3 regions of the Streptomyces sp. NPDC056224 genome follow, and region 2 is predicted to be linked to each of the others. Evidence: riboswitches for the same ligand, from Rfam matches in the RefSeq annotation. Region 2 holds a riboswitch; each other region holds the start of a gene.
The links. A riboswitch is a leader RNA that binds a small molecule or an ion and turns the genes downstream of it on or off. The one in region 2 is predicted to bind cyclic di-AMP.

Region 1 (9,380 bases), on a different contig from region 2:
GACGGCCACGACCAGCGGCGCGAGCACGATCCGCCGCCCGCGCAGGGCCCATTCCCCGGTCAGGCACAGCAGGGGGAAGGCGATCAGCCCGTCGAGCCACATCGGGTTGTAGGAGGCCTCGATCACCGACCAGCCGCACAGTGCGTACGAGGCCCCGAGCAGGCCCGCCGCCCACCAGGCCCCGCGGCGCTGCGTGCGCAGCAGCCAGGTCATCGCCGCCGCCGCGGCCGCCGTCTTGAGGACGGTGACCACGTACACCGCGAGGTCTATGCCGTCGCGCGGGAAGAGCCCGATCAGGACGGAGAACGGGCTGGTCAGGTAGGTCCCGAGGTCGGGCAGGAAGCTCGTGCCGTATCCGGACTGCCAGTTGACCAGCAGACCGCCCCGCGCGCGGCCGTGCAGGAGGTCCCACAAGTGCGCGTGGAAGGGGACGAACTGATTGCCGAGGTCGTTGACGCTGCGGTGGCGCGGGCCGTACGGGAAGACGCGGGCCACGGCGTCCCCGGCGCACACGGCCACCACCGTGAGCAGGGCGGCCAGGGCCGAGCCGAACAGGCTCGGGCGGCGCGGTGGGTGGCACGGCGAGCCGTGCGGCGAGCGGTGCGGTGTCGACATGGTGGGCCGACCCTGGCAGCGCGGGAGGACCGGAGGGTGGCCGCGGAGTGACTCCGGCACGAACAACCGCGCACCCCGACACCCCGACACCCCGACACCCCGACACCCCGACACCTCGGGAATCGTTGGTCGAACAGGTGGCCCGGACCACCGCGACCTCATACCATCGATCACCGCACGGCCCTTGTGCACCGACGCACAATCTCCCGGCCCTGGAGGCTCCTTTGCACCGTCGCACAGCGCTCTCCGTCTCCGCCGCCCTGCTCCTGGCGGCCCCTCTGCTGGCCGCCTGCTCGGGCGAAGCCCGCCCCGGTACCGCGGCCGTCGTCGGCGGCGAACGCATCACCACCTCCGCACTCCAGGCCCAGGTCAACGACGTGCGCGCGGCGCAGAACCGGACCGGGCAGGCCGCCGCCGAGCTCATCGCGAGCACCCCCAACCTGGAGCGGGAGCGGCTCGACTCGCTCCTGCAGAACCGGATCATCGACAAGATGGCCGCGACGGCCGGGATCACCGTCTCCGCCAAGGAGATCGAGGACGAGCACAAGGCGTACGTGGAGGACAACAAGGGAGCGGAGCAGTTCGAGGCGCTGCTCCTGCAGAAGGGCCACATGGCCCCCGGCCAGGTCGACCGGTTCCTGCGCGACCGCGTGCTGCTCACCAAGCTGGCCGCCAAGTACGGCAACGGGAAGCTGGAGGAGCCGGCCCGGGCCGCCGCGAAGGCCCTGCGCATCGAGGTCAACCCGCGCTACGGCGCCTGGGACGCCCAGCAGATCAAGCTCGGCACCGGGGAGACGCCCTGGATCACCCAGCGGACCCGGCCCGAGCAGGCACCCGCCGGAGCCTGATACCGCCCGGGGCCCCTCCGGGCCGGAGCCCGGCGGAACGGAGGTAGGTTCGGAGGGTGACCGACCACGCCCCCTCCGAATCCACCACGGCCGAGCCCACCGGCCGCATCGTCCTGCTGACCACCAGCCACCGGGTCGCCCCCGGCGTGCTGTCCTGGCCCGCGTGGCAGGCCCTGCACGCCGCGGACCGGGTGGTCTGCGCCGACCCCGGCCACCCGCAGCTCCCGTACCTGCGGGAGGCGGGCGTCGAGGTGGTCCACGAGAGCCCGGAGGCGCACGCGCTGGTCGAGGCCTGCGCCGGCGGCCGCACCGTCGTGGTGCTCCCGGGCGGCGAGGGCGACCAGCGGCTCACCGACGGGCTGGCGCGCCTGGCCGGCTCGGGCCGGGTCGCCATGCCCGACCTGGAACTGCTGCCCGGCTCCTACGACCTGCCGGGGGCCCGTCTGCTCGACCTGGTCCAGGTGATGGACCGGGTGCGGCGCGAGTGCCCGTGGACCTCGCGGCAGACCCACCGGGGGCTGGCCAAGTACGCGATCGAGGAGGCGTACGAGCTGGTCGAGGCCATCGAGGACGGCGACCGGGAGGAACTGCGGGAGGAGCTCGGCGACGTCCTGCTCCAGGTGGTCTTCCACGCCCGGATCGCGGAGGAGGGAACCGGGGACGCAGGCGACCGCGACGAGGCGTTCTCCATCGACGACGTGGCCGGGGCCCTGGTGGAGAAGCTGATCCACCGCCACCCGCACGTCTTCGGCGACGCGCAGGCCGAGACTCCGGAGGACGTCAGCGCCCACTGGCAGCGCACCAAGGCGGCCGAGAAGCGGCGGGAGTCCGTCACGGACGGGATTCCGGTGGGCCAGCCCGGCCTCGCGCTCGCGGCCAAGCTCGCGGGCCGGGTCCGTGCGGGCGGCGTGGCCGTGGAACTGCCCCGCGGCGAGGGCATCGGGTACGAGCTGCTGGCGCTGGCGGCGCGCGCCGAGGCGGAGGGGATCGACCCCGAGACCGCGCTGCGCGCGGCGGCCCGCGCCTACCGGGACGCGATCCGTGCGGCCGAGGGCGTCGGCGAGTAGCCCTCAGCAGCGGCAGGACGTCTCAGTCGTCCCGGGGCGCGCGGCCCGCGGGGTTGTGCCAGTGCGGTGACGGGCGGTTCAGGAACCATTCCCCGAAGCCCAGCGGGCGGCCGTCCGGGCCGTGGCCCCTTCCGGCGGCGGGGACCGCGTCGTGGAAGATCCGGCCGGGGCGGGCGCCGAGCTCCTCCAGGAGGTACGCGGTCTCCTCGACGAACGGCGGCGGCCCGCTGAGGTAGACGTCCTGGTCCGGCCACAGGGCCCGGTTGCCGAGCGCGGTGGCCAGCCGGTCGGTGGCCTGGTTGCGGTGCCGCCCCGGGGCGGGCGTGATGTAGGTGACGCCGAGCCAGTCGCGGGCGGCGGCCCACTCGTCGATCAGCGGGCGGTCGTAGAGGTGGGCCGGGTCCCGCCCGACCACGAAGAGCCGCACGTCCTGATCAGGAGGGTGCTTCCCGAGATCCTCCAGCATGGCCCGGACCGGAGCCCAGCCGGTCCCCGCGGCGATGAAGCAGGCCGGGCGGTCCGCACGGCGGAAGGTCAGCTTCCCGCCGGCGGCGGCGAGCCGCAGGCTGTCGCCCGGCCGGACGTCGCGGACCAGGGCGGTGCTGACCCGGCCCCGCTCGATCCGGCTGACGTGCAGGTCCAGGGTGCCGTCGGCGCGCGGTGCGTTGCCGATGGAGTACGTGCGCCAGGTCCGCGGGACCCGCTCGCAGCTCACGCTCGTGTACTGGCCGGGTACATAGGGGAAGGGTGCGTGCGGTTCCAGGGTCAGCACGCCGATGTCCTGGCCGTACCGGAGGTGGCGCACGACTTCGGCGTCCCACCAGGGCGGGTCTTCGCTCGCGGCGGCGCCGGCCGTCATCGCGTCGGCGATCACCTGGTACGCCTCGCTCCAGGCCTTCTCCACCATCGGCGTCCACGCCGATCCGGAGGTCGCCGCGAGGGCGGCGAGCAGGCTTGTCCCCACGGCCGCGTAGTGCTCGGGGCGGGCCTGGAACTTGCGGTGGTCGCGGCCCAGCTCGTGGAGATAGGGGACGAGGGTCCCCTTCTCCAGACGGGCGATCACGTGGGTGAGCGCGGCGAAGAGCCGGTCCCGCTGTCGCTCCAACTCCTCGAAGGAGGACGGGAAGAGCTCACGGATGCCGGGGTTGTGCCAGAACAGGTGGGAGTAGAAGAACTTGACCGCGTGCTCGGCCCGTCTCTCCACTACCGCGAAGCTGCTTTTCAAGATCCTCACATCCACAAAACCGAAAGTAGGAATGTCGGGGAAGGCGAGGTCAAGTGATGGCGGATCTACGGACAGCCGCGACGAACCACCCATATGGGATCGCGGCCGGATGCCGGGATACGGTCAGCAGGTGCATGAGCAGACTCCCGCAGCCCCCGCCGACAGCCCTTCGACCCCCCCTTCCGGCCGGGGACCGACCCTGTTCGACTGGGAGTTCGCGACCGATCCCTACCCGGCCTACGCATGGTTGCGCGAGCACGAGCCGGTGCACCGCACCAAGCTCCCCAGCGGGGTCGAGGCCTGGCTGGTCACCCGGTACGCGGACGCCCGCCAGGCCCTCGCCGACCAGCGGCTCAGCAAGAATCCGGCCCACCACGCGGAGCCCGCGCACGCCAAGGGCAAGACCGGGATCCCGGGGGAGCGCAAGGCGGAGCTGATGACGCACCTGCTCAACATCGACCCGCCGGACCACACCCGGCTGCGGCGGCTGGTGTCGAAGGCCTTCACCCCGCGCCGGGTCGCCGAGTTCACCCCGCGCGTGCAGGAGCTCACCGACCACCTCATCGACAAGATCGTCGAAAAGGCGGGGGGCGCGGACAGGGGGGAGGCCGATCTCATCCACGAGTTCGCCTTCCCGCTCCCCATCTACGCCATCTGCGAGATGCTCGGCGTACCGCGCGAGGACCAGGACGACTTCCGCGACTGGGCCGGGATGATGATCCGGCACGGCGGTGGTCCGCGCGGCGGGGTCGCCCGCTCGGTGAAGCAGATGCGGACCTACCTCGGTGAACTCATCCACCGCAAAAGGGACGATCTGGGCAATGACCTGATCTCGGACCTGATCCGGGCGAGCGACCACGGCGACCACCTCACGGAAGCCGAGGCCACCGCCATGGCTTTCATCCTGCTTTTCGCCGGTTTCGAGACCACCGTGAACCTCATCGGCAACGGCGTCCACTCCCTCTTCATGAACCCCGGCGAGCGCGAGCGGCTCCAGCGCTCCCTCGCCGCGGGCGAGAGCGGCCTGCTGGAGACCGCGGTCGAGGAACTCCTGCGCTACGACGGCCCGGTGGAGCTGGCCACCTGGCGGTTCGCCACCGAGCCGCTGACCCTCGGCGGGCAGCCGGTCGCGGCCGGGGACCCGGTCCTGGTCGTCCTGGCGGCCGCCGACCGCGACCCCGCGCGGTTCGCCGAGCCGGACACCCTCGACCTCTCGCGCACCGACAACCAGCACCTCGGGTACGGGCACGGCATCCACTACTGCCTGGGTGCTCCGCTCGCGCGACTTGAAGGACAGACGGCGCTTGCGACTTTGCTCACGCGTCTGCCGGATCTGGAACTCGCGGTTCCGCCAACTGACCTTCGCTGGCGGGGTGGTCTGATCATGCGTGGCCTGCGCACCCTTCCCGTGCGCTTCACACCCCGAAACATCTGAAGGCCCGCTGACCGGGAGTCAGCCGACGACCCGAGTTGTGACAATCGTTCGAGGGCCGCTAGGTTCTGCCGTTACCCAGCCGTTATGCGAAAGGTGCAGCCTCATGCGTTCCGGGAACGGCCGTCACAGACGCCCCCGTCAGGTGCCCGCGATAGTCGTCACCGCAGGAGTCACAGGCTCCGCGCTGGCCCTGCCGCTTCTTGCCGCCACCAACGCCTCCGCGGCCGACACTTCCACGTGGGACAAGGTCGCCGAATGCGAGAGCGGAGGCAGCTGGAGCGCCAACTACGGCAGCGGCCAGTACGGCGGCCTCCAGTTCACCCAGGACGAGTGGCAGAGCGCCGGCGGCTCCGACTTCGCCGAGCGCGCCGACCTCGCGAGCCGGTCCCAGCAGATCGCCGTGGCCGAGCGCGTACTGGCCTCCCAGGGTCCGCAGGCCTGGCCGCTGTGCGCGGCGTCGGCCGGACTGGACGGGCAGAGCCCCGCCGCTGCCGTCGACCCCGGCCTGCCCGGCGGTCCGGTCAAGACCGGCCCGGCGCCCTCCCGCCCGGACAGCGCCGTGCCCTCCACGGGGAACGGAAAGCCCTCCACGGACTTCGGCGCCCCGACGCCCGCCCCGAGCCCGTCCGCCACCCCGCCGTTCGTCGTCCCCGACGGCCCGCTCGCGCCCTCCCTCGGGCTGCCCGTCATGCCCTCGCCGGACGAGGTGACGCCGACCCCGGCCGACCCGGGCACGCCGACCGCCCCCGTGGACCCGAGCGCGCCCACCACGCCCCCCGGCACCCCCGGCCAGCCCCCGGTGACCCCGGCCGACCCGACGGCGCCCACGACTCCGGGCACCACGCCGGACCCGACGGCTCCGGCGACCCCCGGTGCCCCGGGCGCCTCCACCGACCCCACCGCGCCGCCCGTCACGCTGGCCGAGGGCGGCGGCAAGCACCGCGGAGCCCCCGCGGCCGAGGCGCCGGTCACATCTGATGCCGCGTCGGACCCCTCGTACACCGTTCAGGCGGGCGACAGCCTGGCCACCATCGCGGATGCCAAGGGGGTCAAGGGCGGCTGGAAGGGGCTCTACGCGGCCAATGAGCAGGTCATCGGCGGGAACGCCGATCTGATCAAGCCGGGCCAGAACCTGGATCTAACCGCTCAATAAGGGCACTTCGGCCACCCGGAAAGAGTTGATTGTCGGTTTTCTGCAAGTGAGACATGTGTCTCTTCCGGTCAACTGGCGTGTCTTGTCCCGGGGCTTCCGCAAACCCCGCCCTCACCTGCGCAAATCTCCTTACGGGGAGCGCAAGTAGGGGCCGTTTCTCCCCGATGGCGGTCGTTGAACATCGGGGAGGGACGTGTCTACCTTCTGAATCGCTCGCCACCGCGAGCTCCTTCGACCGCATCGCCGAATCCTGCCGGCGGACGGGGGGAACAGTCGTCGCGCAAGCGCCGAAGGCAGGAGCGGGGGAACCAAGGTAGGCGCCGGGAGCGGCCGTTGAGAGACGGTCACGCCACCGGCTAGGGGTTAAGACGTGCGCTAGGTCGCACGGCCGGGCAACTCACTCGCCCGAACCCGACAGCTCACCTCGTAGGCGTCGGTGAGGAGAAACTCCATGCTGCTTTCCGGCAAGGGCAAGCACCGCCGCGGTACCGCCATCGAGCGGACCGCCCGCATCGTCACGCTCGCCGGTGTCGCCGGTGTGGCCGTCGCCGCCCCCCTGATGGCCGCCGGCTCCGCGAGCGCCGCCACGTCCTCCGAGTGGGACCGCGTCGCGCAGTGCGAGTCCGGCGGCAACTGGGCCATCAACACGGGCAACGGCTACTACGGCGGCCTGCAGTTCTCGTCGTCGACCTGGGCCGCGTACGGCGGCAAGTCGTACGCCGCGCAGGCCAACCAGGCCTCGAAGTCGCAGCAGATAGCCATCGCGGAGAAGGTCCTCAAGGGCCAGGGCAAGGGCGCCTGGCCGTCGTGCGGCGTGGGTCTGTCGAACTCCTCCTACACCGGCGGCGGTGCGGCCGAGACTCCGAAGCAGACGGAGAAGAAGACCGAGACCAAGAAGACCCAGCCGAAGAAGACCGAGCCGAAGAAGGAGACGAAGCGCTCCGAGGCCCCGGCCCCGACGACCCGCTCCGAGCGCTCCGAGGCCCCGGCCCCGAAGACCGGCAACGGCTCGTACGAGGTCAAGTCCGGCGACACCCTGGGCACCATCGCCGAGGCCAACGGCGTCAAGGGCGGCTGGGAGAAGCTCTTCGAGCTGAACAAGGACATCGTCTCGGACGCCGACCTGATCTTCCCGGGTCAGAAGCTGAAGCTCAGCTGAACGCTGCGGCAATAGCCGCAGCGGTCGCGGCACCACGCACCACCCCCACCGCCCGGCGCGTCTCCCCCCACGCGCCGGGCGGTGGTGTGTGCGGCGGCAGACCCTCCGTCATCCGGGGGCGTATGTCCCGGAAGAGGGGTATTCGGGCCCTTTTTCGTCCCAGGGACCGAGCGGTCGGCAGGGTGAGTGCTCGGATCCGGTTAGGCTCTAGTCGGCAAGGCCATCCCACGGCCTGACGCCACCGCACACCCAGCGTCACATCCCAGAAGGAGATGCTCGTGCCGTCCATCGACGTCGTCGTAGCCCGGGAAATCCTGGACTCCCGAGGCAACCCCACGGTCGAGGTCGAGGTGGGCCTCGACGATGGCAGCACCGGCCGTGCTGCTGTTCCGTCCGGCGCCTCCACCGGTGCATTCGAGGCCATCGAGCTCCGTGACGGTGACCCCAACCGTTACATGGGCAAGGGTGTCGAGAAGGCCGTCCTCGCCGTCATCGAGCAGATCGGCCCGGAGCTCGTCGGCTACGACGCCACCGAGCAGCGTCTGATCGACCAGGCCATGTTCGACCTGGACGCCACCGACAACAAGGGCTCGCTCGGCGCCAACGCCATCCTCGGCGTGTCCCTCGCCGTCGCGCACGCCGCGTCGGAGGCCTCGGACCTTCCGCTCTTCCGCTACCTCGGCGGTCCGAACGCGCACCTGCTGCCCGTTCCGATGATGAACATCCTCAACGGTGGGTCGCACGCCGACTCCAACGTGGACATCCAGGAGTTCATGATCGCCCCGATCGGCGCGGAGTCCTTCTCCGAGGCGCTGCGCTGGGGTGCCGAGGTCTACCACACCCTCAAGAAGGTCCTGCACACCAAGGGCCTCTCCACCGGCCTGGGCGACGAGGGCGGCTTCGCCCCGAACCTGGAGTCCAACCGCGCCGCGCTCGACCTCATCATCGAGGCCATCAAGCAGGCCGGCTACACCCCGGGCAAGGACATCGCGCTCGCGCTCGACGTCGCCGCGTCCGAGTTCTTCAAGGACGGCAAGTACGAGTTCGAGGGCCAGTCCCGCTCGGCCGCCGAGATGACCGACTACTACGCCGAGCTCGTCGAGGCGTACCCGCTGGTCTCCATCGAGGACCCGCTGTTCGAGGACGACTGGGCCGGCTGGAAGACCATCACCGACCGCCTCGGCGCCAAGGTCCAGATCGTCGGCGACGACCTCTTCGTCACCAACCCGGAGCGCCTGGCCCGCGGTATCGAGGAGGGCTCCGCGAACGCCCTGCTCGTGAAGGTGAACCAGATCGGTTCGCTGACCGAGACCCTGGACGCCGTCGAGATGGCCCAGCGCAACGGCTTCAAGTGCATGATGTCGCACCGCTCCGGTGAGACCGAGGACGTCACCATCGCCGACCTCGCCGTCGCCGTGAACTGCGGCCAGATCAAGACCGGCGCCCCGGCCCGCTCGGACCGCGTCGCCAAGTACAACCAGCTGCTGCGCATCGAGGAGATCCTCGACGACGCCGCGGTGTACGCGGGCCGCAGCGCCTTCCCGCGCTTCAAGGGCTAATCACGCCCTTGCCTCCGTACGTCCCCGCACTCGGTCCCGTACCGTGTGCGGGGACGTATTGCGTAGTGCGTACACAGGGGAGGCGGGACCAATGGCCGGGAACCGTGATCGGTTCTCCACCTTCTCGACCGCGACCAGGCTCAAGCAGCTCGGCGAGCGGACCGCCGCCCACGTCTACCGCTCGCAGTCGCGCCGCCAGGTCCGCCGCAGCCGGCTCACGGGCCGCGCGGCCCTCCTCGTGCTCGTCCTCTGTACGCTGGTCGTCGCCCTCGCGTATCCGATGCGCCAGTACGTCTCCCAGCGCTCGGAGATCGCGGAG
Region 2 (9,380 bases):
CGCGGGGCCTGCGCCACGACGGCCCCGTGTTCCATCAGATCGGACAGCAGCACCTTCACCACCACCGCGGGCAGCCGCAGTTGTCCGGCCACCTCTGCGACGGTGACCGCCGCGGTCCCCGCGCACAGCCGCAGGGCGAGGGCGTGCTCCGCCCCCAGGGGGATGCGCGGCCGCACCCCCGTCGCGGTCACGAGCGAGAGCAGGTCGAGTGCGACTCCCGGCCGGGTCCGCCCGCCGCTGGCGGTGTACGGGCGCATCACCCGGCCCGCCGAGTCGTCGAGCCAGGGTGTGTCACGCGTGGCCTTCGGCACCCCCCTCGCGCGGCCCCTCATCGCTCCGGGTCGGCGACGGGCCGACGCGGTGGGGCCGCCAGGTACGGACGCACGCTCTTGACCAGCATCGCCATCTCGTAGCCGAGCACTCCGGCGTCGGCCTCGCGGTCGGCGAGGACGGCCAGGCAGGTGCCGGCGCCGGCGGCCGACACGAAGACGAGCGCGGTGTCGAGTTCGACGACGACCTGGCGGACCTCCGAGCCGTCCGCGAAGCGGGATCCGGCGCTGCGCCCGAGCGAGTACAGCCCGGACGCCAGCGCCGCCAGGTGGTCGGCGCTGTCCGCGTCGAGGCCGTGCACGCAGGTGACGAGGCCGTCGGCGGTGAGGAGTACGGCGCTGCGCGTGTACGGCACGCGCTGCACCAGGCCGCTGAGCAGCCAGTCGAGGTCCGGGAGCCGGTTGCCGGTCTTCGTCGCCACTTCGCCGCCCATGGGGGTGCGCTCCTTGCTGAGGTGAGGGGTCGGGGTCATACCTGCTTCTCCGACTGGGCGAGGCCGAAGCCCCGTTGGAAGGCGGCCATCAGGCCGGGGTCGTGCACGGGCTGACCGGTGCGGGCGGACCGCCGCGGGGCGGGCGCCTCGCGCAGCTGGGGCGCGAGGTGTTCCTGGGCCCGCCGCCTGGGCAGCGGCGGCCGCTCCGCCTCCGTGGTCCCGGGCTCGCCCCACGGCCCGGCGGGACCGGACCGGGGCGCGCCCACCGCCGGAGCCGAGGCTCCGTCCCCGGCCCGGGGCGCGGGCAGCGGCATGGCCACGGCTTCCGTGGCTCCGCCCCCGGCCCGGCGCACGGGCAACGGCGCGGCCGAGGACGCACGCGCGGGCGCGCCCCCGAACCGCATCCCGGCCCCGTCCCCCGCCTCGGACAAGATCCCGGCCCCCCGCCCGGGCTCACTCCCCGGCCGCGATCCACTCCCGGCCTCCGGCCCGTCCACGGGCGTCGTCGGCGCCTGCGCGGGCCGGGCTGCGGGCCCAGGACCGGACTGCCTGAACCGCGTACCGGGCCCGGACTCCCACTCAGGCACATCACCAGGCCGAATCCCGCTCCCGGCCCCCGGCTCGGACACGATCCCGGAGCTGATCCCGGCCCCAGGCCCGGGCGCGGTCCCGCCACCGGGCTGCACCCCGACCGAGGATTCCGACTCCGACCGGCGACCGGCCCCCCGCCCGGGCCCACCCCCCGGCCGCGACTCGCTCCCGGCCTTCGGCACGCCCACGGGCGTCGTCGAGGCGTGCTTGGGCCGGGCTGCGGGCCCAGGACCGGACTGCCCGAACCGCGTACCGGGCCCGGACTCCCACTCAGGCACATCACCAGGCCGAATCCGGCTCCCGGCCCCCGGCTCGGACACGATCCCGGAGCTGATCCCGGCCCCAGGCGCGTGCGGGGCACCGGACTGCACCCCGATCCCAGCTTCCCGCGCGGGCGCGTGCGCGTGCGCTGCCCCGGACCGGATCCCGGCCGCAGGCTCCCGCGGGGCCCCGGGCGCGGTGCCGGGTCCCGGGGCGGTCTGCGGGCGCGGCCCGCGAGCGGGGTCGGGGGCGGCCCGCGGAACGGGCGCGGGCCCGTTCACGGCCGGGGCAGGGCCGGCGGCCCCGGCGCACCAGGCCCCGGCCCCGGCCCCGGTTGGCGCCCCTCGCCCCGGCAGGGGCTCCGGGTCCGCGCGCGGCGGGGTCACCCGCACCGGCTCCAGCGGCGGCACCGCCGCCGACTCCCCGGTCCCCCACGAGGTGGCCCGGGAGCCACCCGCCGCGTCGGCGGCGCTCGGCGCCTCCGCGCCCAGCAGCTCCTGAGGCAGCACCAGCACGGCGAGCACGCCGCCGTAGATGTTGGACTTGAGCTCGACGGCGATCCCGTGCCGGCGGGCCAGCGCGGAGACCACGAACAGGCCGATCCGCCCGTCGGCGAGAAGGTGTCGGACGCTGAACTGGTCGGGGTCGCCGAGCAGGGCGTTCATCCGGTGCTGTTCCTCGGCCGGCATGCCCAGCCCGCGGTCCTCCACCTCGACCGCGATCCCGGCGGTGACCCGTTCGGCGCGCAGCACCACATCGGTGTCGGGTGCGGAGAACACCGTGGCGTTCTCGACCAGTTCGGCCAGCAGGTGTACCACGTCCGCCACGGCGTGGCCGCGTACGCTGCCGCCCGCCGGGGGCACGACCTTGACCCGGGTGTACTGCTCGACCTCCGCCACGGAGGAGCGCAGCACCTCGCTCAGGTCGATGGGCCGGGTCCACTGACGGCGGGACGCGGCGCCGCCGAGCACGGCGAGGTTCTCGGCGTGGCGGCGGATGCGGGTGGCCAGGTGGTCGACGTGGAAGAGTTCCTTGAGCAGGTCCGGGTCCTCGACCGTGTCCTCCAGGCCGTCCAGCAGCGAGATCTCGCGGTGGACGAGGGACTGCAGCCGGCGCGCGAGGTTGACGAAGACCTCGACCTTGCGCTCGCTGTCGGACGGCGCGGCCGGGCCGGCCAGCCGTACGAGCGCCGTGTGGGCCTGTTCGCGGGCGCCGCGCAGCTCCTGGGAGAGCAGCCAGAACTCGTCCACGCCCGCCGGGTCGGTGCCGAGCGGTGGTCCGGTCGGTCCGCCGCGCACGGGGCGGGGCGGGGTCTCGCCCCGCTCCAGCCGGTCGGCGGCCGTCCGCAGTTCCTGGCGTCCGCGCGCACTGGAGCGGCGCAGTGCCTCGCACCGGTCCCGGACGGCCTTGGCCGCCCGCTGGGCCCCGAGCAGGGCGGCGGCGAGGGCTCCCAGGACGAGCAGGGCGCAGCCGGTGAGCACCGGCCAGAGCCGGGCGTCCCGTTCGCCTGCTCCCCCGCCGAGTTGGAGGGTGAAGATGACCGCGGCGGCGCCGCTGAGCCCGGCGGCGAGCGTCGGCAGCACGGCGGCGCGGACCAGTTGGGGGCGTATCTGCCGGGCCGGACCGGTGACGGCGTGTCTCGACGGGGCGTGGCGGGCGGCGCGGAGTCCGGACATCGGCGTCCTCGGTACGTGGGGCCCGGCCCCCAGCGTTCCCGGGGCCCGGTGTTGATCACCGGATACCCACGCTAGACCGCACCATCCCGACCCGGACGGTCAGTTGGGGAAGTTCACGGGGGTGCTTCCCGCTCCCGGTGGAGCGCTCGCACAGCCGCCCGAATCCGCCGGGGCGCCTCCCGCGAGGACCGGCAACGGCCCCGTGCCGCCGGGCTCCCGGGCCGCCTTGCCTACCCGCTCCCGCGCCCCGTGCCCCCGCCCCCGTGCCCCCGCCCCCGACGGCCGGGGCGTCGCGCCCGCCGCGGGCGTACGCCCACCTCGGGTACGCCCACCTCGGGCACGCCCACCTCGCGCACGCCCGCTCCGGGCTCGCCCGGCTCCCAGCGGCCCCGCAGCCGAGGGGCGGGGCCGCCCGGCCGCGGGGCCCCGGTACGTCAGGACCCGACGGCCTCGGGCTCCTCGCGGATCACGGCGTGCGGCCGCGCCGCCGTGACCGGATGCGGGGTCGCGGCCGGGGTGACCGCGGCGCCCGCCACGAAGGGCCGCCACCAGGGTTCCGCCGGGGCATCGGCGGAGCCGGGCTCGAAGGGCTGGCCCGGGATCGGCAGGGCGATGGCCGATCCGGTCTCCTCGGCCGCGGCCAGGGTGCCCTCGCCCGGTTCGTCCCACGGGTGGAGGGCCAGGTTGAAGGTGCCCCAGTGGATCGGCATCATCGTGCCGCGCGGGGCTCCGCCCTGGAGGTCGAGGTGGGCGCGCATGCCCTCCCCGGGGGTCATGTGGATGTCGGGCCAGTACTCCGAGTAGGCCCCGATCTGGATCATCGTGGCGTCGAACGGCCCGTGCTCGGCGCCGATCTCCTTGAAGCCGGGGAAGTATCCGGTGTCCCCGCTGTGGTAGATGCGGTGCTCGTCGCCCGCGACGACCCAGGAGGCCCACAGGGTGTTCTGCTGGTTGCGCAGCCCGCGTCCGCAGAAGTGCCGGGCGGGGGTCGCCGTCAGCGAGAGCCCGGCGACCTCGGTGCTCTCGTTCCAGTCCAGCTCGCGCAGCCGGTCGGCCGGTACGCCCCAGCGCTCCAGGTGCGCGCCGACGCCCAGCGGGACGGCGAAGACCGTGTCCGTACCGGCCAGCGCCTTGATCGTCGGCAGGTCGAGGTGGTCGTAGTGGTCGTGCGAGATCACCACCACGTCGGCCGTCCCCAGCGAGGCCAGGGGCACCGGCACGGGGTGCAGCCGCTTGGGGCCGGCGAAGGGGAAGGGGGAGCACCGCTCGCCCCACACGGGGTCGAAGAGCACCCGTCGGCCGTCGATCTCGGCGAGCACGCTGGAGTGGCCCATCCAGGTGAGCCGCAGACCGCTCACGGGCGGCTTCGCCAGCTCCGCGAGCGTCGTCGGGTACACGGGGATCGGCGCGCCGGGATTGCGCCGGAGCCGCTCCTCCTTGTGGAAGTAGATCTTCGCGAACTCCGCCATCGACCCCGAGGGCCTGGTCCGGGCCCCGACCGGATTCTGGAAGACGCCGTCGGCGAAGTTCGGCGAGCGGCGGATCCTCTCCAGCCGGGCGCCGGACGGGTCCGCGCCGAAGGCTTCGGGCCGCAGGGCACGCAGCCGTGGACGCAAGGGACGGGAGCCGGTCAAAGCGCCTCCTGGGAGGATGGGGTCAGGACGGTCGTCGCACTACGACCATCCCAACGCACACGCGCCCCGGAGGATTCCGCTCGCGGCTCCCGTCCGCACCGCCGGTCGCCCCCTACAACGGGAGCAGGTCCGGTCGCTTCGCCTCCACGTGGTCCCCGGAGGACTCCCCGCGCAGCCGTCGGCCGATCCACGGCGCCAGGTGCTCGCGCGCCCACTGGATGTTGTCCCGGGTCACGTCCACCGAGCCGCGCGGCCGCTCCGGCGGCCACGGCTGGTCGGGGTCGGCGGGCACTTCCAGCCCCAGCACCTGGGCGGCGCGCAGTGCGACCCGCGTGTGCCCCTCGGGTGACAGGTGCAGCCGGTCGGCGTCCCAGGCCCGCCGGTCCTGTACGGATTTCAGCGACCAGAGGTCGAGCACCGGGCAGTCGTAGCGGTCGGCGATGGCGCGGACGTGCGCGCTGTACGTCGCCACCTTGCCGCGCAGGTGCTTGAGGACCGGCACGCCCCGGGTGTCGAAGCCGGTGGTGATCATGACGTGGCCGACGGCCCCGGTAAGGTCGGCGACGGCGGCCTCGAACCGCTCCGCCACGTCGTCGGGGTCGCTGCCGGGCCGGATGATGTCGTTGCCGCCCGCGCAGAAGGTCACCAGGTCGGGCGCGAGCTCCTTGGCCCGCGGGACCTGTTCGGCCACGATCTGGTCGAGGAGTCGGCCGCGCACGGCCAGGTTCGCGTACCGGAAGTCGTGCTCGTCACGCCGGTCGGCCAGGAGCACGGCGAGCCGGTCCGCCCAGCCGAGAAAAGAATCCCCGGGTCCCGGGTCCCCCACGCCCTCGGTGAAGCTGTCCCCGATCGCCGCGTACGAGCCGATGGTCTTGAGTGTCGTCGTCGTCGCTGCCACGAGACGACATCCTTCACTCCCGTACACGACCTACGCCAACGTAAGCAGGGGTTGACGGACCGTGATCTTTACCACGCGGGGGATAAGGAATAGGTACACGTGAGGCCGGGACCCCCCTCGGGGCCCCGGCCTCACGCGTGCCTGCGTTCCGGCGGCGGGTGCCGTCAGATGCTCACGCCCTTCGAGCGGAGGTAGGCGAGCGGGTCGATGTCCGAGCCGTAGGACGGGCCCGTGCGGATCTCGAAGTGGAGGTGCGGGCCGGTCGAGTTGCCGGTGGAGCCGGAGAGACCGATGCTCTGGCCGCCGGTGACGCTCTGACCCGCCGAGACGGACAGCACGGAGAGGTGGCCGTACTGCGAGTAGGTGCCGTCCGTGTGCTTGATGATGACCTCGTTGCCGTACGCGCCGGCCCAGCCGGACGAGACCACGGTGCCCGGGCCGACGGCCTTGACGGTGGTGCCGGAGCTGGCGATGAAGTCGACGCCGGTGTGGTAGCCGGAGGACCACATGCTGCCGGCGACCTTGTACTGGGTGGATATCCCGCCGCTCACCGGGGCCACGAAGCCGGAGGCGGACCGCTGCGCGGCCGGCGCCTCGGCGGCGGCTTCGCGCTGCACCGGGGCGGCCTTCTCGGCGACCTTCTCGGCGGGCTTGGGAGCCGACTTCGGAGCCGGCTTCGCAGCGGCCTTGGGAGCCGGGGCGGGAGCCGGGGCGGCGGGGGCGGAGTCGGGTGCGGCCGCCGCGCCCTTCGCGCCCAGGGTCAGCTTCAGGCCGGGGTGGATGAGGGAGGGGTTGGTACCGACGGCCTCGCGGTTGTCGGCGTACAGCCGCTCCCAGCCCCCGGAGAGGTGGCGCTCTGCGGCGATCTTGGAGAGGTAGTCGCCGGGCACGACCGTGTAGACGGTCGGCGCGGCCTCCACGGCGGCGGTCGGGGCCGCCTGGAGCGAGAGGGGAAGCTGCGGCGCCACGGCGGGGGCCGCGGCAGGCGCGGCGGCCGGAGCGGGGGCCGCCTGGGCGCCGGCGGCACCCATCAGGGGCAGCGCGAGCGCCGCACCGCCGGTGCCGGCGACGGCGAGACCGCGGGAGATGGAACGGGACTTGGGACGGCGGTGCTTGCCCTTTGCGGACATGGCGAATTCCTCTCCGTCGCCTGCGAGGTGAGCTGTCGGGTTCGGACTGGAGATGTCCGGCCGTCCGTGAACGGAACATGGGCGGCTTAACCCCGAGCCGTCCCGGAAAGATCCGGAACAGCGGCTTACCTGGTTCCCCCGCTCCTGCCGAGCGCGTGAATAGTTGGGTGCGGTTTCCGGGCGGCGGCAGGATTCGGCGGTCCACCCGGATGGATCGCGAAGGTAATCCCATAAGGCCGTACACAACAAGCCGTGAATTCCCTGACGGAATAACAGGGATGAGGGACCGCCGGAATTCCGGTCACCCTGCGTCCCGCCCCCACCGCCAACAACCGCTCCGGCCGGGCCATTCACCCTTCGCGATCAGGCACGCACGGTCACCGTATGATCTGGCTCACGGGGCCGCGTCCGATCTCGCCGCCGTTCATGGCAAGTTGGCGCCAAGTAGCTTAATTCGGACAGATGACCCACCACGAAGCGGAGGAGTTCCCGTGACCCAGCAGATACAGGAGCCGGAACTGTCCGGAGTGCGCAATTTCCGCGACGTGGGGGGATTGCCGACTTCCGGCGGGCGAAGGGTCAAGGCGGGACGACTGTTCCGAAGCGGACATCTCGCGCATGCCACCGAAACCGACGCAGAATTCCTCGCCTCGCTCGGCCTCCACACCGTCTTCGACTTCCGCAACAACGCCGACCACGCCCTGGAGGGGCCGGACGTCGAACTGCCCGGCGTCCGGAACGTCAACATCCCGCTCTCGGACCCGGCCGACGGCCGGGAGTTCTGGAAGATGGTCCGCGACGGCGACCTCGACCAGCTCCGCGCCATCCTGGGCGACGGGAAGGCCGCGGCCCGGATGGAGAGCTCGTACCGCGGGATCATCAAGCACCGCACCGGCGAGCACAGCCGGGTGGTGCACGCCCTCGCCGAGGACAGCGTGCCCGCCCTCCTGCACTGCGCGGCCGGCAAGGACCGGGCGGGCCTGTCGATCGCCGTCACCCTGCTCGCGCTGGGCGTCGAGCGCGAGGCGATCGTGGCGGACTACCTGGAGTCGAACGCTCCGCACCGTCGCTACCGGGTACGCCGCAGCGGCGGGTCGGCCGAGGCCCGCTCCCCCGAGGCGATGGAGCTGCTCGCCCCGCTCTTCGATGCCCGCGCCGAGTACCTGGAAGCGGCCTTCGACACCATCGACGGGCACTGGGGCGGTGTGGACCGCTACCTGGCGCAGGGCCTCGGACTCACGCCCGAGACCCTCGGCCGGCTGCGGGAGCGGCTGCTCGACTGACGACGCCGCCGCAGGCCGTCACCGGTTGCCGACGGCCTGCTTCACCAGGGTCCTGCCGAAGTCCCACATCAGCCCCGAGCCGCCGTGCGCCTCGTCCATGACGTCCCGGAAGGCGCCGACGAACCGGTCGACGTCCCGCTCGTCCACGATCAGCGGCGGGATGAGCTTGATCACTTCGAGGTGGTCCCCGGACACCTGGGTGAGGATCCGGTGCTTCTGCAGCAGCGGCACGACGACCATCTGCGCGAAGAGCCCCTTGCGGGCCGCCTGCAGCATGGTCCACCGGCTGCGCAGCCCCAGCGAGGACGGCCGGCCGAACTCGATGCCGATCATCAAGCCGCGCCCCCGCACCTCGTGCAGCAGCTCGTACTCGCCCACCAGGGCGGCGAGCCGCCCGCGCAGCAGGTCCCCCACGGCGCGGGCACGGGCCACGACCTCCTCGTCCTCCATGACCGACAGCACCGCCAGCCCGGCCGCCATCGCCTGCGCGTTGGAGCCGAAGCTCGCGGAGTGCACGAGCACCCGGTCCATGGACGAGTAGACCTTCTTGAAGATCCAGTCCTTGCCCAGGGTCGCGCCGACCGGCACGTACCCACCCGACAGGGCCTTGGCCACGCACACCAGATCCGGTTCCACGCCCGGCTCGTGCTGGTACGCATAGAAATCGCCGGTGCGGCCGAGGCCGGTCTGCACCTCGTCCGCGATCAGCAGGGCCTTGTGCCGGCGCAGCAGCTCCTGCGCCGCGAGCAGGAAGCCGGGCGGGGCGGCGAGCACCCCCTTGCCCTGGATCGGCTCGACGACGAAGGCGGCCACGTCGCCGCGCTTCAGCTCCCGCTCCAGTGCGCCCAGGTCCCCCAGCGCGACCTTCGTGTCGGGGAGCAGCGGCGCGAAACCGTCCCGGAAGCCGCCTTCGCCGTTGACCGAGAGCGACCCCGTCGTGAGCCCGTGGAAGGCGTGGTCGCAGTAGAGGATCCTGGGCCGCCCGGTGGCGTACCGGGCGAATTTCAGGGCCGTCTCCACCGCCTCGGTGCCGCTGTTGCCGAAGAAGACGCGGTCCAGGTGCGGGCTGTACGAGAGCAGCTTCTCCGCGAGCAGCCCGGGCAGCGGCTGGCAGTCGAAGCGGGTGAGGTCGGCGAGCTGGGCG
Region 3 (9,380 bases), on a different contig from region 2:
TCGGCCAGCTGGAAGACGGTCGGGTACGGCTGCCACGGCTTCGGCGCGGTCCACGGCTGCCAGCGGAGCTGGTTCATCAGCTCGCCGCTGGCCGGGTTGCGCACGGCGTAGCCCGGCAGGCCGTGGCGGGCGGGCGGCAGGCCCGTGCCCACCGAGGCCAGCGAGGTGGCGGTGGTCGCCGGGAAGCCCGCGGTGATCGGGCGGCCCGTGCCGCCGCGTGAGCCCGCGAGCAGGGAGGTGAGGTACGGGGCCTCGTCCGGGTGGGTCTTGATCTGCTCCCAGCCCATGCCGTCGACCAGGAAGACGCAGTTCCGGTCCGCCGGGGTCAGCTCCGCGAGGGAGGTGGTGAAGCCCGGGACGCCCTGGCCGGCCACGAGGGTGGGCAGCAGGTCGGCGAGCGAACCGAAGCCGTACTCGGGGACGGGCGCGGCCGCGAGGTCCAGCAGCTCCGGCTCGTCCGCCCAGTTCTGCGCGGCGGGGTACGCCATCAGCGGGCGGGGGTGGACGTGGAGGTGGCCGCCGTCGCCTCACTGAGCGCCTGCGCGAAGACCAGGGTCTGGCGCACCGCCTCCGGGCCGTCGCCCGCCTCGCTGACCCGAAGGCTGAGGTCGTCGGCGGTGGAGTTGCCGGTGTAGCCGTGGTCGGAGTCGCAGTTCGGGTCGCCGCAGGCGGCCGGCTCCAGGTCGATCCGGGAGACCGCGCCCCAGCCGATGGTCAGGACGACCTCGCGGGGCAGGGTGCCGGGGGTGTAGGACTCCGGGTTGGCGACGACGCGGCTGAGGACCACGGAGGAGATGCTGGAGAGCTTGACCGACTCGGTGGAGGTGGTCGCGTACGGGGACGGGGACCCGGCGTCGGCGGCCTGCTCGTCGGTGTGGCTGACGATGAAGCGGTTTCCGGTCAGGACCAGCACGGTGACGTGGCGGCGCACCTCGTTGGAGTCGAAGGTCGTCTCCTGGTGGACCAGGTACGACGAAATCGGCTCGCCGCCCACCGCGGCCTCCACGGCCTCGGCCACGAGGGCCGGGTAGTAGCCGCTGCGCTCGATCGCCGTGCGCAGCCCCTGGGTCGTCGTACCGGATTTCGCCATGAGGTCCATCCTAAGGCCCGCACGGGGCGCCCCGACCTCTCCGTACCCGCTCAGTAACTGGGGAGGGTCCTCGGCCCGAGGTCGCCGCGGGCGGGCGGGTGCGCGATGCGGACGGTGGCGCTCAGCACGGAGAGTCCCTCGGTGGCGACGACCACGGGCTCCAGGGAGACGCCCGTCACCTCGGGGTGGTCGTCGACGAGGCGGGACAGGCGCAGGAGCAGCTCCTCCAGAGCGGGGGTGTCGACGGGGGCGCTGCCCCGCCAGCCGAAGAGGAGGGGTGCGGTCCGGATGGACCGGATCAGTCCGGCGGCGTCCCGGTCGGTGGCCGGGACCAGGCGGTGGGCGGTGTCCCCGAGCAGTTCGGAGGCGACGCCGGCGAGCCCGAAGGAGAGGACGGCGCCCGCGGCCGGGTCGATGACGGAGCGGACGACCGTGTCGACCCCGCGGGGCACCATCGCCTGGACCACCGGCTGGAGCTCCGAGGGCTTGCCCAGCAGGCCGGTGAGGTCCTGGTACGAGTGCCTCAGCTCGGCCTCGTTCCGGAGGTCGAGCCGTACGCCGCCCAGGTCCGCGCGGTGGCGCAGGTGCGGGGCGGTGGTCTTGAGGGCGACCGGGTAGCCGAGTACCCCGGCGGCCCGGACGGCAGCGTCGGGGCTGGGCGCGGGCAGGGCGGGCAGGACGCGGATGCCGTAACGCCCGAGGAGCTCGCGGGCGTCCCACTCGGTCAGGGTGAGCACGGCTCCGCCGTCGACGTCGGCCAGCAGACGGGCCAGCTGGGCGGCGGCGCCGGGCTCGTCGATGTCGTCGTATTCGGGGACGTGCCCGGCCTCGGCGTTGGCCCGCCGCCACTGTCCGTAGCGGACGGCTTCGGCGATGGCGCGTACGGCCCGCTCGGCGGCGGGATAGCTGGGGATCCGGCCCCCTGCGGTGCCCGCCCCGCCGACCTCGCGGACCTCGCCGACCTCACCGACCTCGCCGGTTGCCCCGGCGCGGGGCCGGGGGCGGAGTCCCGGTTCGGGCAGGGGCGCGGAGGGGGCGGGGCCCCGCGTGGCGGACAGCGCGTCCACCAGTTCGCCGAGCTCCACGTGCACCACGGCCACGGGCTTGCCCGGCACCTCGGCCACGGCTTCCCGCAGGGAATCGGCCAGGTCGTCGGCCAGCGCGTGCCCGCTCACCCACGGAATGGCGGTGACCACCACCGCGTCGCAGTCGCCGGAGGCCAGCGCCGAGACGAGCGCCGCGCGGAAGTCCTCGGGCGAGGCCGCCGTCGTCAGGTCGAGCGGCGGCAGCGGGCGCAGCCCCTGGGCCAGGCAGGCGTCGTACGTGAGGACCCCGAGGGACTCGGAGTTGCCGAGGATCGCGATCCGGGGCCCGGCGGGCAGCGGCTGCGCGGCCAGCAGGAGGCCGACGTCCACCAGCTCCGTCACCGTGTCGACCCGGATCACGCCCGCCTGCCGCAGCAGGTCGGAGACGGTGGCGTCGGGCAGCCGGGTGCCCGGGACCACGTGCCCGGCCGGGGTGTGGCGGCCGCCCCTGGCGACGACGACCGGCTTCTCGGCGGCGGTCCGGCGGGCGAGGCGGGTGAACTTCCGCGGGTTGCCCAGGGTTTCCAGGTACAGCAGGGCGACGTCGGTCGCCTCGTCGTCGTACCAGTACTGGAGGATGTCGTTGCCGGAGACGTCGGCCCGGTTCCCCGCGGAGACGAAGGAGGACAGGCCCTCGCCGCGCCGGAGCAGGGCGGAGAGCAGCGCGATCCCGATCGCCCCGGACTGCGTGAACAGGCCGATCCGGCCCCGCATCGGGAGGGGCGCGGGGGTCAGCGAGGCGTTGAGCTCCACCTCGGGCGCGGTGTTGATCACCCCGTAGGCGTTCGGACCGATCAGCCGCAGCCCGTACGAGCGTACCTGGCGCACCAGTTCGCGCTGGCGGGCGAGCCCGGCCGGGCCGCTCTCCCCGTAGCCGTCGGACAGCACCACGAGCCCCTGCACCCCGTGTTCGCCACAGGCCGCCACCACCTCGGGGACCCGGTCCGCCGGAACCGCGATCACGGCGAGGTCGACGGGGGCTCCGATGGCGTCGATCGTGCGGTAGGCCCGCACGCCGTCGAGCAGGTCGAGCGTGACCTGCTCGTTGACGGCGTAGAGATGGCCGTGGAAGCCGCTGTCGCGCAGGTTGCGCAGCGCGGCGGCGCCCACGCCCGCGCCGGAGCGGCTGACCCCGATCACCGCGACCGAGCCGGGGGCGAGCAGCCGCTGCACCGAGCGGGCCTCGGCGCGCTGTTCGCGGGCGCGCTGCACGGCGAGGGACTCGGCGGTCGGTTCGAGGTCGAGGGTGAGGTGGACGGAGCCGTCCTCGAAGCTGCGCTTCTGCTGGTAGCCGGCGTCCGTGAACACTTTGATCATCTTGGTGTTGGCGGGCAGCACCTCGGCGGCGAACCGGCGGATGCCGCGCTCGCGGGCCACCGCGCCGATGTGTTCGAGCAGGGCGGAGGCCACTCCGCGGCCCTGGTGGGCGTCCTGGACGAGGAAGGCGACCTCGGCCTCGTCGGCGGGTGCGGTGGCGGGCCGGCCGTCGGCGTCGATGCGGTCGTAGCGGACGGTGCCGATGAACTCCCCGCCGATGGTCGCCGCGAGGCCGACCCGGTCCACGTAGTCGTGGTGCGTGAACCGGTGCACGTCGCGGTCGGAGAGCCGGGGATAGGGAGCGAAGAAGCGGTAGTACTTCGACTCGTCGGAGACCTGCTCGTAGAAGCTGACCAGCCGGCCGGCGTCCGCGGTGGTGATGGGCCTGATCCGGGCGGTGCCGCCGTCGCGCAGGACGACGTCCGCTTCCCAGTGGGCCGGGTACGAGGGGTCCGACTCGGTGGTCATGGGCCTACCTTACGGCCGGGAACGGCCCGGCAGCGCTCGCGCGGCGTATAGGCAGGCTGGGGCAAAGCGGTGCAAGCTGGGGAAGGTCGAGCGGCGGGAAATCCGGGCCGAAGGTCGGTCGGACCATTCCGGGCGTCGTGAGAGACTGGTCTAGACAACCGTAAGAACCTGAAGGGCATCACCATGGCAGAGCGCCGCGTCAACGTCGGCTGGGCCGAGGGCCTGCACGCTCGTCCCGCCTCGATCTTCGTCCGTGCGACGACCGCTTCCGGCGTCCCGGTGACCATCGCCAAGGCCGGCGGCGACCCCGTCAACGCCGCTTCCATGCTGGCGGTCCTGGGCCTGGGCGCCCAGGGCGGCGAGGAGATCGTCCTCGCCTCCGAGGCCGACGGTGCGGAGGCCGCGCTGGACCGCCTCGCGAAGCTGGTCGCCGAGGGCCTCGAGGAGCTCCCCGAGACCGTCTGACCCTTCGGGTTCGACCCGCGCAGTACACCCGCCGGAGCCGCGGTCCCCCACCAGGGGCCGCGGCTCCGGTGGTTCCGGGGTCACCCGCGGCTCACGGAAGACACGGCCGCGCGCGAACACGGCGGCGCGGGGCGCGGGAGGGCACGGCGGCGCGGGGCGCGGGAGGGCACGGCGGTGCGGGGCGCGGGAGGGCACGGCGGTGCGGGGCGCGGGAGGGCACCGCGCATTCGGCGGCCCGGGGATACGGAAGCCCGGAAAGCGTCGAAATTCGGCACCACCGGAAATGCGCATCCGCGGGAATTCGACTCCCCGGCAATTCTGCGCGCGGCACGCGCACGCGACCGGAAATCGCGGAAGCGGAGCCCGGATACACCCCTTTATATACGGGCCCTGTTAATGCCGGCCGCTCGCCATGTTTACGGCAGGTTGCGAAGTGCTCACCGCCGGCCGGAGCCGCGGCCGGTGCGCGGCCGTCGCCCTCTCGGTGTGGATCGCCGTCAGCGTCCGGGCCCGCTCCGCGTCCCCCCGCGCCACCGCGTCGACGATCGCACCGTGTTCCGCCCACGACTCGACCGGCCGGGCCGGCGCCTCCACCACGTACATCCACGACACCTTGTGCCGCATCTGCGTGAGCAGGGCGATCAGCCCGGGGCTCCCGGAGGCCTGGGCCAGCGTCTCGTGGAACCAGGCGCCCAGGGACCGCAGGTCCTCGCCCTGGCCCCGCCTGGCCCGCTCCTGACCGAGCCTCACCAGCCCGCGCAGCACCTTGAGGTGGGCCTCGGTACGCCGCCGGGCCGCCCTGGCGGCCGCCAGGGGCTCCAGCAGCATCCGAAGCTCCAGGAGGTCGGCGGCCTCCTGTTCGGTCGGCTCGGCCACGCAGGCGCCCGCGTGGCGCCGCGTGGTCACGAACCCCTCGGACTCCAGGGTCCGCAGCGCCTCGCGGACCGGGACGCGCGAGACTCCGTACCGGCGGGCCAGCACTTCCTCGGTCAGTCTGCCGCCCGGTTCGAAGACCCCGGAGACGATGTCGTCGCGGATTGCCGTGCATACCGCCTGCGCAGGAATACGCAAGACCGAACCTCCGCCTATTTCCGACTGCCACACCCATGGGACACGCACGTGCGTGCTGCGACTCTATTGCAACACACGATAATTTCCGAGAGCGCTCGGAAATGCGAAACGTTTACCCGGCGGAGAGCGCCGAAGGCCCCGGCTCGGTGAGCCGGGGCCTTCGGTGAAGCGGTGCGGTGCGGGTCAGAGGCTGACGTCGTGCGAGCGCAGGTACGCGATCGGGTCGATGTCCGAACCGTAGGAGGCGCCGGTGCGGGCCTCGAAGTGCAGGTGCGGGCCACTGGAGTTGCCCGTGGAGCCGGACAGGCCGATCTGCTGGCCGGCGGTGACCTGCTGGCCGACGGAGACGGCCAGCGAGTTCATGTGCCCGTACTGGGTGTACGTACCGTCGTTGTGCTTGATGACGACGTTGTTGCCGTACGCGCCGCCCCAGCCGGCCTCGACCACGACGCCGGCGCCCACCGCGTGGACGGAGGTGCCGGAGGCGGCGTGGAAGTCGATGCCGGTGTGGCTGCCGGAGGACCACATGCCGCCGCCGGCCTTGTACTGCGTGCTGACGTACGAGCCGTCGATCGGCGCGACGAAGGTGTTGAGGCGCTTGCGCTCCTCCTCGCGGGCCGCACGCTCGGCGGCTTCGCGCTCGGCCTTCGCCTTGGCCTCGGCGAGGCGCTTGGCCTCGGCGGCCCGCTGCTTGGCGTCGGCCTCGGCCTGCGCCTGGGCGGCGGCGTGCTCGGCGGCACGGTGCTGGGACGCGGCCTGGTCCTGGATGTCACCCTGGAGGTCCTCGGCGACGACCACGGCGCCGAGCGCGTTGTCCTGGGTGGAGTGGTGGTCGCCGTTGTCCGCGGCGAAGGCCGGAGCGGCGAGGGAGCCGACGACACCAGTGGTGGCGAGGGCGGCGATGCCGGCGTAGCCGGCGGTCTTGCGGCTCAGACGGCTGGAACCACGGTGCTTACCGGAGCCGGCGGGACGACTGCCAAACGCCATGAAGGGGCTGATCCTTTCCTTCCTTCTCGCCTACCGGGTTAGCTGACGGGTTCGGAGCAGGAAGGTCTCCTACGGGCCTCCTCTTGCGAGGGGGTCCGATTCACCCCAGGGACACATGTGGGTCCCCGGCTCCCCAGGCTCGCGCCTGACGGGGACTCGGCGATCACTGCCCGGTGCCGCGGACGCGGCGGGTACAACTGACGGGCAGCACGGGTGACGCTAGGCGGATCATCAGTCAATCGCCAAACAGACACGCCTTTTTGTTGCGTACGCCACACCACATAAAAGCAACCTCACCACCAATCGGACAAAAAGGGCTCCGGCGGACAAGCCCGCCGAAGCCCCTTCCGAATCGACCAGTTGGCCGACCGCTGCCGTCAGTTGGTGACGACGCTCACCTCGCCGATCCCGAGGGCGCGCACCGGCGCCTCGATCTGCGCCGCGTCGCCGACCAGGACGGTGACCAGCCGGTCCGCCGGGAAGGCCTTCACGACCGCCGAAGTCGCCTCCACCGTCCCGGTTTCGGCCAGCTGCGCGTACAACTGCGCCTGGTAGTCGTCCGGCAGCTCCTGCTCGACCTGGTCCGCGAGGGTTCCGGCGACCGAGGCCGCAGTCTCGAACTTCAGCGGGGCCACACCCACCAAGTTCTGCACCGCCACGTCCCGTTCGGCATCGGTCAGGCCGCCCTCCGCGAGGGTGCGCAGCACCTTCCAGAGGTCTTCCAGCGCCGGGCCGGTGTTCGGTGTGTCCACCGAGCCGCTGATGGCGAGCATCGAGGCGCCCTTGCCGTCGGCGGTCGAGCGCAGCACCTGGCCGAAGGCGCGCACGCCGTAGGTGTACCCCTTCTCCTCGCGCAGCACCTTGTCGAGGCGTGAGGTCAGGGTGCCGCCCAGGCAGTACGTGCCGAGCACCTGGGCCGCCCAGACCCGGTCGTGCCGGTCCGGCCCGATCCGGCCGATCAGCAGCTGCGTCTGGACCGCGCCGGGCCGGTCCACGATGACCACGCGACCGGTGTCGTCGGCGGTCACCGGCGGCACCGGCAGGGGCTCGGCGGCGTTGCCCGTCCAGGCGCCCAGGGTGTCCGCGAGCACGGCGTCCAGGTCGATGCCGGTCAGGTCGCCGACGACCACCGCGGTGGCCGTGGCGGGGCGTACGTGGGCCTCGTAGAAGGCGCGTACGGCCGAGGAGTCGATCCGCGCGACCGTCTCCTCGGTGCCCTGGCGGGGGCGGGACATCCGCAGGGAGGCCGGGAACAGCTCCTTGGAGAGCTGTTTGGCGGCGCGGCGCTGCGGGTTGGCCAGCTCGTGCGGGATCTCGTCGAGCCGGTTGCGCACCAGGCGGTCGACCTCGGCGTCGGCGAAGGCCGGCGCGCGCAGGGCCTCGGCGAGCAGGCCGAGGGCCTTGGGCAGCCGAGAGGCCGGAACCTCCAGGGAGACCCGCAGGCCCGGGTGGTCGGCGTGCGCGTCGAGGGTGGCGCCGCAGCGCTCCAGCTCGGCCGCGAACTCCTCGGCGGAGTGCTTGTCGGTGCCCTCGGACAGCGCGCGGGCCATGATGGTGGCCACGCCGTCCAGGCCCTCGGGCTCGGCGTCCAGCGGGGCGGCGAGGTTGACCTCGACCGCGATCACCTGCTGGCCCGGGCGGTGGCAGCGCAGCAGGGTCAGGCCGTTGGCCAGATCCGAGCGGTCGGGGGCGGGGAAGGCCCACGGCTGCGGTTCCCCGGCCTGCGGGCGCGGGTGGAAGGTCATCGTGACGGCTGCGGTGTCGCTCACTGCTCCGCCCCCTCGTTCTCGTTCGCGTCGTTCTCGTCGGACTCGTCGGCGGCGTCGGCGTCGGCGGTGATCGGCTCGTAGACCAGCACCGCGCGGTTGTCCGGGCGCAGCCGGGCCGCGGCCACGGCCTGCACCTCCTCGGCGGTGACGGCGAGGACGCGCTGGACGGCGGTCAGGGCCAGCTGCGGGTCTCCGAAGAGCACCGCGAAGCGGCACAGTTCGTCGGCGCGGCCCGCGACCGTGCTCAGCCGGTCGAGCCACTCCCGCTCCAGCTGCGCCTGGGCGCGCTCCATCTCCTCGGCCGTCGGGCCCTCGGCGGCGAACCGCGCGAGCTCCTCGTCCACGGCCGCCTCGATGTCGGGCACGTCGACCCCGCCGGACGTCTTGACGTCCAGCCAGCCCAGGGAGGGCGCGCCGGCCAGGCGCAGCATGCCGAAGCCTGCCGCGACGGCCGTCTGGTCGCGGCGTACCAGACGGTTGTGGAGCCGTGAGGACTCGCCGCCGCCCAGGACGGTCAGCGCCACGTCGGCGGCGTCGCACTCGCGGGTGCCGTCGTGCGGGAGCCGGTAGGCGGCCATCAGCGCACGCGCCGGGACCTCCTCGACGATCTCCTCGCGCAGCTCCCGGCCGATGACGTCGGGCAGGGAGCCGTCACGGGGCGGCTGCTTGCCGTCGTGCGCGGGGATGGTGCCGAAGTACTTCTCGATCCAGGCGAGCGTGCGCTCCGGGTCGATGTCGCCGACGACCGACAGCACCGCGTTGTTCGGCGCGTAGTACGTGCGGAAGAAGGCGCGCGCGTCCTCCAGGGAGGCGGCGTCCAGATCGGCCATGGAGCCGATCGGCGTGTGGTGGTACGGGTGGCCCTCGGGGTACGCGAGGGCGGTCAGCTTCTCGAAGGCCGTGCCGTACGGGACGTTGTCGTACCGCTGGCGGCGCTCGTTCTTGACGACGTCGCGCTGGTTCTCCATGGACTCGTCGTCCAGGGCGGCCAGGAGCGAGCCCATGCGGTCCGCCTCCAGCCACAGCGCGAGCTCCAGCTGGTGGGTCGGCATCGTCTCGAAGTAGTTGGTGCGCTCGAAGCTGGTGGTGCCGTTCAGGGAGCCTCCGGCGCCCTGGACCAGCTCGAAG

Region 1: another riboswitch for cyclic di-AMP. It lies ahead of ACFCZ1_RS37145 (transglycosylase family protein); the one in region 2 lies ahead of ACFCZ1_RS23920 (peptidoglycan DD-metalloendopeptidase family protein).
Region 3: another riboswitch for cyclic di-AMP. It lies ahead of ACFCZ1_RS15945 (M23 family metallopeptidase); the one in region 2 lies ahead of ACFCZ1_RS23920 (peptidoglycan DD-metalloendopeptidase family protein).

Annotation. Positions count from the first base shown of each region.
Region 1 is NZ_JBHJTK010000073.1:1,902-11,281, reverse strand. It holds gene ACFCZ1_RS37175 (YfhO family protein) at 1-615, opposite strand, end outside; gene ACFCZ1_RS37170 (SurA N-terminal domain-containing protein) at 840-1,463, shown strand; gene ACFCZ1_RS37165 (nucleoside triphosphate pyrophosphohydrolase) at 1,520-2,530, shown strand; gene ACFCZ1_RS37160 (globin domain-containing protein) at 2,553-3,734, opposite strand; gene ACFCZ1_RS37155 (cytochrome P450) at 3,886-5,190, shown strand; gene ACFCZ1_RS37150 (transglycosylase family protein) at 5,294-6,343, shown strand; cyclic di-AMP (ydaO/yuaA leader) riboswitch at 6,619-6,791, shown strand; gene ACFCZ1_RS37145 (transglycosylase family protein) at 6,795-7,502, shown strand; gene eno (phosphopyruvate hydratase) at 7,775-9,061, shown strand; gene ACFCZ1_RS37135 (septum formation initiator family protein) at 9,153-9,380, shown strand, end outside.
Region 2 is NZ_JBHJTK010000022.1:60,389-69,768, forward strand. It holds gene ACFCZ1_RS23895 (DUF742 domain-containing protein) at 1-332, opposite strand, end outside; gene ACFCZ1_RS23900 (roadblock/LC7 domain-containing protein) at 329-763, opposite strand; gene ACFCZ1_RS23905 (ATP-binding protein) at 799-3,291, opposite strand; gene ACFCZ1_RS23910 (MBL fold metallo-hydrolase) at 3,726-4,925, opposite strand; gene ACFCZ1_RS23915 (SGNH/GDSL hydrolase family protein) at 5,038-5,823, opposite strand; gene ACFCZ1_RS23920 (peptidoglycan DD-metalloendopeptidase family protein) at 5,988-6,953, opposite strand; cyclic di-AMP (ydaO/yuaA leader) riboswitch at 6,958-7,160, opposite strand; gene ACFCZ1_RS23925 (tyrosine-protein phosphatase) at 7,445-8,236, shown strand; gene ACFCZ1_RS23930 (aspartate aminotransferase family protein) at 8,255-9,380, opposite strand, start outside.
Region 3 is NZ_JBHJTK010000010.1:163,791-173,170, forward strand. It holds gene ACFCZ1_RS15920 (alkaline phosphatase family protein) at 1-488, opposite strand, end outside; gene ACFCZ1_RS15925 (DUF5998 family protein) at 488-1,090, opposite strand; gene ACFCZ1_RS15930 (GNAT family N-acetyltransferase) at 1,141-3,960, opposite strand; gene ACFCZ1_RS15935 (HPr family phosphocarrier protein) at 4,144-4,425, shown strand; gene ACFCZ1_RS15940 (GntR family transcriptional regulator) at 4,819-5,496, opposite strand; gene ACFCZ1_RS15945 (M23 family metallopeptidase) at 5,680-6,483, opposite strand; cyclic di-AMP (ydaO/yuaA leader) riboswitch at 6,496-6,655, opposite strand; gene ACFCZ1_RS15950 (M16 family metallopeptidase) at 6,861-8,228, opposite strand; gene ACFCZ1_RS15955 (M16 family metallopeptidase) at 8,249-9,380, opposite strand, start outside.